One region of the Porcipelethomonas ammoniilytica genome, then DNA from elsewhere that is predicted to be linked to it. Evidence: predicted binding sites of a transcription regulator. Region 1 holds the regulator's gene; each other region holds the start of a gene.
What was found. Region 1 encodes Rex, which represses fermentation and respiration genes when NADH is low (regulators of the CRP and FNR family bind a similar motif). Its sites were predicted from a motif close to ATTGTTAANNNNTTAACAAT; they were not measured.
Positions count from the first base shown of each region.

Region 2: adhE (bifunctional acetaldehyde-CoA/alcohol dehydrogenase) is a predicted target of Rex. The motif match lies at 1,160-1,179, and genes of this name have one in related genera.
Region 3: gap (type I glyceraldehyde-3-phosphate dehydrogenase) is a predicted target of Rex. The motif match lies at 965-984, and genes of this name have one in related genera.

Region 1 is NZ_JAOQKH010000006.1:24,935-27,210, reverse strand. Features, by position in the region: gene OCV67_RS06185 (NADP-dependent isocitrate dehydrogenase) at 1-428, shown strand, start outside; gene OCV67_RS06180 (redox-sensing transcriptional repressor Rex) at 571-1,206, shown strand; gene OCV67_RS06175 (helix-turn-helix domain-containing protein) at 1,446-1,883, shown strand; gene OCV67_RS06170 (zinc ribbon domain-containing protein) at 1,902-2,276, shown strand, end outside.
Region 2 is NZ_JAOQKH010000006.1:185,449-187,724, reverse strand. Features, by position in the region: gene adhE (bifunctional acetaldehyde-CoA/alcohol dehydrogenase) at 1-1,109, opposite strand, end outside; gene OCV67_RS07060 (C-GCAxxG-C-C family protein) at 1,307-1,759, opposite strand; gene OCV67_RS07055 (response regulator) at 1,792-2,276, opposite strand, start outside.
Region 3 is NZ_JAOQKH010000002.1:223,828-226,103, forward strand. Features, by position in the region: gene gap (type I glyceraldehyde-3-phosphate dehydrogenase) at 1-899, opposite strand, end outside; gene OCV67_RS02625 (hypothetical protein) at 1,346-2,276, shown strand, end outside.

The DNA.
Region 1 (2,276 bases):
GCTACATCTGGGCATGCAAAAATTATGACGGCGACGTTATGTCAGATATGGTATCAACCGCATTCGGAAGTCTTGCAATGATGACCTCTGTTCTGGTTTCTCCTGACGGTGTATATGAATATGAAGCTGCTCACGGAACAGTTCAGAGACATTATTACAAATACTTAAAGGGTGAAGAAACATCTACAAACTCAGTTGCAACAATCTTTGCATGGAGCGGTGCTCTAAGAAAAAGAGGCGAGCTTGACGGTAACAACGAGCTTATGGCTTTTGCCGACAAGCTTGAAAAGGCTACGATTCAGACAATTGAAGACGGAGTTATGACAGGCGATCTGTATCTGCTTTCAAGTCTTGAAAACAAAAAGAAAGTTGATTCAAAAACATTCCTTGAAGAAATCAACAACAGACTTTCTGTACTTATGAAATAAATAAAAAATAAAGATATAATTAACAAATTTCGGCGTCCGCAGCCGTAAAAAGCGGAAACCGCAGCGTATTCCGAATAAAAATGAAATATGCATTCGTCATGAAGAAATATTCGGAATACTGTATGCGGCGGTGGAGATAAATATGTCAAAGTCCTTGGTTTCATCACCGGTAATAAAGCGTTTACCCAGATATTACAGATTTTTAGGGGAACTTGATAGGCAGGGAATTATACGTATTTCCAGCAGGGAGCTTTCAGAACGAATGGGGGTTACAGCGTCTCAGATACGTCAGGATCTAAACTGCTTCGGCGGTTTCGGTCAGCAGGGCTACGGTTATAATGTTAAAGAACTTCATGCCGCAATTGCAGAAATACTAGGTATTAATGCAGGCAACAAAACTATTTTGATAGGCGCCGGAAATTTGGGAAGCGCCATAGCTTCTCATATTGATTTCAACAAAAAAGGATTCCGGCTGATAGGTATTTTTGACAGCAATCCAGAAAAAAACGGACAGATTATTGCTAAAAATACAGTTATGAATATTGTTGAACTGGAAAAATTCTGTAAGAAAAACAATCCGGTCTGCGCCGTTTTGTGTATTCCTAAAAGCGCCGCTGAAGAAATTGTAACCAGACTTATCAACGCCGGCATAAAAGGTTTTTGGAATTTCAGTCATTACGACCTGACCGTCCACAAAGGCATAATAGTAGAAAATGTACATCTTACAGATAGTCTTATGACATTGGCTTACGGACTTAATCATGCAGATGATGAATAATAAGTTTACAGGAGGTATTTCCTCCTGTTTTTTTATGCAATATAGAATAATTTTTGAATAAATGAACTTTATAATAATGGAATTATGCAACTGAAGGTTGCGTAAATGCAAGCTGCAATTGGTTGCTTTGTTAAATGCTTTCATATATAATTTATGATATGGGGTTAAAATCCTATGTTGTTATGGCATGTTGTACTTTATATGACATGTTTTTATATAACTATGAAAGGAGTTGAATTATGAAATTTTCAGAAAAAGTACGTAAACTGCGTATCAGAAAAGGACTTTCTCAGGAAGAACTTGCCGAAAAGCTTGATGTGAGCCGTCAGACTGTATCAAAATGGGAAGCAGGCAGTTCTTTGCCGGAAATTGAAAAGCTTATATTCCTGAGTGATTTTTTTCAGGTTTCAATCGACTATCTGCTGAGAGATAAGCAGATCAATACAAACTTTTCAGAGGATCTGGACAGAATGGTCATTAAGTTTTTAGGATCATCTTATGAAATGGCTGATATTTCCCGTCAGCTTGTAGATATAATGGAAGATGGAATTATTGATGATGCTGAGAGAGTTCAGATGGAAGACATTATCTGTACAATGGATAAGATTTCAGATAATATCGAAAAGATCAGAAAAGCTATAGATCTGACATATAGTTTTAATTCTGAAGATTTTTAAAAATTAGGGGGAAATATTATGAAAGCATTTGACATTTTTAAAAAGACCATGATTTTTGTGTGGATGAGACTCGGTATAAATCTTGCAGTTTCAGCAGTAGTTATTTTATGGACCATTATGTGGATCGCTATTGCGTCAGCTTCTGAAAACGGTTTCATGATTATTCTTGCAGTAATAGCTATTGCACTTTCAGGAAAAATAGTAAGTATTATTATGCAGTATATCGGCTATATGATTAAGTCTGCTCAGATTGCAGTTATAGCTGAAATATTTCAGACCGGCAGAATCCCTAATAATATGGTTGAATTTGGTAAGGAACGTGTCAAAAGCAAATTTGCCCAAGCAAATGTTTACATACTTCTTGACAAGCTGGTAAGCGGCTCCGTAAGGCAA
Region 2 (2,276 bases), 160 kb from region 1:
TCAAATGCATGATCAGTTGTATCAGCCTTAACAACTGCCAGAACAGGTGAAAGCTTTTCAAGTGCCAAAGGATACTTTTCAGCGTTTGTACCGCCTATTTCTACACAGAGAACTTTAGTTTCCTTAGGAATTGTGATACCAGCCTTTTCAGCAATCTGCCATGGATACTGTCCAACAACCCAAGGCTGAACTGCCATCTTTTCAACATTGATAACGACATCCTGAATCTTCTGGATCTCATCAGGCTTTGCAAAGTAGCAGCCATGTTCTTTCATAAAAGCAACTGCTTCATCATAAACTTCTGTATCAATAATAGCAGCCTGTTCTGAAGCACAGATCATACCATTGTCAAATGACTTAGAAAGAATAAGGTCATTAACAGCCTGCTTGATTTTTGCTGATTTTTCAATATAGCATGGTGTATTACCAGGACCAACGCCCAATGCCGGTTTACCTGCTGAATAAGCAGCCTTAACCATTCCCGGACCGCCTGTAGCAAGAATTGTAGAAACGTCAGCGTGATTCATCAGGAAACCTGTAGCTTCAATTGAAGGTGTTTCAATCCACTGTACGCAATTTTCAGGAGCGCCTGCTGCAATAGCAGCATCTCTGATAATCTCAGCAGCTCTTACTGAACATTTCTGAGCATTTGGGTGGAAACCGAAGATGATCGGATTTCTTGTCTTAAGACAGCTGATCGCCTTGAACATTGTTGTAGATGTTGGGTTTGTAACCGGTGTAACACCTGCAACGATACCTACAGGTTCGCCGATTTCAAGGTAGCTTTCGTCTACATTGTCTTCAATAACGCCTACTGTCTTCTCGTACTTGATTGAGTGCCAGATATATTCTGTAGAGAAAATATTCTTTGTTACCTTATCTTCAAAAATACCTCTGCCTGTTTCTTCAACAGCCATCTTAGCCAGTTCCATCTGTGCTGAAAGACCTGCAAGAGCAGCAGCCTTTGTAATATTGTCGATTTGTTCCTGATCAAGCTTCATGTACTCATCCAGAGCAACCTTTGCCTTCTGAACCAGACCGTCAATCATTACCTTAGGATCAACCTGCGGCTGTTCAGCAGTAATCTTTGGTTCTTCTTTCTTAGCCATAATGCATCCTCCTGAAAATATAAAAATTTTATTTGTACTTTCTTATTTGCATTGTTAATTTCTTAACAATGTTATTATATCATATTGTTATTTTTTTGTCAACCTTTTAAAGATATTTTTTATGCCGAAAACTAAGGCATATTTTGACAGCCTTTATTGCAATATGCCAAATTGTTTTATAAAAAAACCAATTTAGTTTATATTGGATTTTCCTGAAAATATTCTTCAAGAATTTCCGCTGCATCCCCTACCAGTTCAACGCACGGACGCTTTTTATAGTATTCTCCCGTTCTTTCCGAAGGAACATAACTGCTGTCATTACCCTCAAGTCCCAGAAGCTGACGGCATACAATATACTTATTTTTTTCCTTGAATTTTTCTGCAAGCTCCTGAATTCTTTTGTAATGCTCTGTTTTACCGGTTCTGTCATCAGGAAGAAAATATCCATATTTAAGTCCTGCTGCCATAAACATTCCGCTTACCGTACCACACACCTCACGCATTCTTCCCATACCTCCGCCGAACGACGAAGATAATTTCATAGCAGTTTCAAAATCCATTCCAAGGTCTTCAGCAAATGCCCCCAGTACCGCCTGTGAACAATTATAGCCTTTTGTAAATAATTCTTTAGCTTTTTCTGATTTACTCATTATTAGTATTCCTCCGTTTATGTCAATATTATTCATTTATTATTGTTATAATAAAAAATCGCAAGCTGAGTACGGTCTCTGAGTTCAAGTTTTTCAAGGATACTGCTTAAATAATTTCTGACTGTCCCTTCACTCAAAAACAATTCAGTTGCAATTTCCTTATTGCTTAATCCTTGAGCAACAAGACTGATTATATCTTTTTCCTTATCATTGATCCCGTATTTTTCATAATCAAAATATGATGTTTTTTTCATAAGAACAGGCAGTTTGTTTATTACCTCGTCTCCGAAAACGGTTTGTCCTTTCATAACAGTTTTCAGTGCTGGGACAATACATTCAAAATTCTGCTTTAAAATATATCCTTTAGTACCGATTTTTAATGCTTTAACAATATATTCGTCATCTGAAAATGTAGTCAGATACAGTATTTTTGCATCACTATGCTTTTCAAGTATTTTTTCTCCTGCTTCAATTCCCGTCATTCCAGACATACGTATATCCATAAGAAGGACATCGG
Region 3 (2,276 bases), on a different contig from region 1:
AGTGAGCCGTACTTCATACCGATAACGTCAGAAGAAACGATAGCGTCTTCATTGTAACCGAATGATTCAGAAGCGGCAGCCTTCATAGCAGCATTGATGCCGTCAACTGTAACGTCCTTGCCCTTAACAACAGCTGTAAGGATTGTTGTAGAACCTGTTGGAACTGGAACTCTCTGTGCAGAACCGATGAGCTTGCCGTTGAGTTCAGGAATAACAAGACCGATAGCCTTAGCAGCGCCTGTTGAGTTAGGAACGATGTTAGCAGCGCCTGCTCTTGCTCTTCTCAGGTCGCCCTTTCTGTGAGGACCGTCAAGAATCATCTGATCGCCTGTGTAAGCGTGGATAGTTGACATGATACCGCTCTGGATTTCTGCATACTTGTTAAGTGTGTCAGCCATAGGAGCGAGGCAGTTAGTTGTGCATGAAGCAGCTGAAATGATCTTATCGTCAGCTGTCAGAGTTTTTTCATTAACGCTGAATACAACTGTCTTGAGGTCATTGCCTGCCGGAGCAGAAATAACAACCTTCTTAGCGCCTGCATCGATGTGAGCCTGTGACTTGTCCTTTGAGCAGTAGAAACCTGTACACTCTAAAACTACGTCAACGCCGATTTCACCCCATGGGAGTTCAGCGGCATTAGCCTTAGCATAAATTTTAAGTGTCTTACCGTCAACTGTAATTGTACCAGCTTCGTCATCAGCTGTTACAGTGTGAAGGTTTTCACCGATTCTTCCGCAGTATCCGCCCTGAGCTGTATCATACTTGAGCAGCTGAGCGAGCATTGAAGGCTTAGTAAGATCGTTGATAGCAACTACCTCGTAACCTTCAGCACCAAACATCTGTCTGAATGCAAGACGGCCGATACGGCCGAAACCATTAATAGCAACTTTTACTGACATTGGAAAATACCTCCTAAATATTTATATATATTATTGTACACTAAATTTGAATTTATTTCAAGTCCTTTGACAAAAAAATAACTAATTTATTTTTGATAGTATAATAAACATTAATATAAGGGACTATTATTAGTAAAAATAAACAAAATTCAGTGATTTATGAAATTTTAATTTTTTATTATTATGTTCGTTTTTTGTTATAATATGTGTATAGATTTACTTTATATAACAATATATAAAATTAACAAATTTTTCAAAATAAATTATTGAAATTAAATTTATTATAAAAATTAAAATGTAATAACTAACAAAATTCGTCATATATATACATAATTCCTGTGTTTTTTTCACAATTTAATAAATTTTATTTTTATTTGTACTTAATTTATTCATAAATTTGTTGTATAATATAAATTAGTGTAGTTTCAGAACGAAAGGAGAAATAAATGCAGAATAATATAATTGAGAATTTAAAGGATTTATTTAAATATTCGTCAGAAAATGTTGTTATAACTGATTATGATTTTAATATACTCTGGAGTAATAAATCCGAGGATTATTTTCTGTTCGGCGGGAAAAGCTGCCGTGAACTTTTTCAGAATGAGCAGCTTCCGCTCAAAAGCGGCGAATATAATGTAAAACAAAATGGTTTGACTTTTGCATGCAGAATTATAAATTATCCGGATTGTGAAAACGGTATTTATGTAATTCAGACTGATGAGGAAGACATTATGTTTTCGTTTATCAAGTGTCACGGAATACAGGAATTTTTCATAAATCAGGCAGGAGCAGTAAGACAGGCTATAACCGGTATTACTCTTTCAAGCAGTTCGCTGCATAAAGCTCTGGAGGAAGCGGATTTATATTCTGATCAGAAGTATCTTGATATTATTATGGGAAATTGTTACAAGCTTTTAAAAACTGTAGCAAATACAACAGAGCTGATACGATATACTGACGGAAGTATTATTATAAAGAAAATAGACGTTTCAACTGTACTTAAAGAATTTACAAAAAAGTGCAGTGAAATACTTGAAAGAAATATTGAAATCAGAACAGAAGTGCAGGAGGATCTATATATAAAGGCTGATATGGAACGATTTGTATCTTGCCTTCTTTCATTGGCAGTACTTGTTAACGGAAAAAATCCTGAAAATAATATAATACTTTTTAATGCGGAAAAGATCGGAAGATTTGTATCTATTACCGTAAAAGCTGACAGAAGCGGATTCGACGGAAGTTCAAGAGTATTTACAAGAACTTCGGAATTATATGAGGAAGATGCGGTTGATTCAGATTTGTTTGTTGTGAGCCGTTTTTGCCGGACTTTTAACGGTACTCTTTTTGTTTCCGGATCCTCTGATGATTTAAGATGCT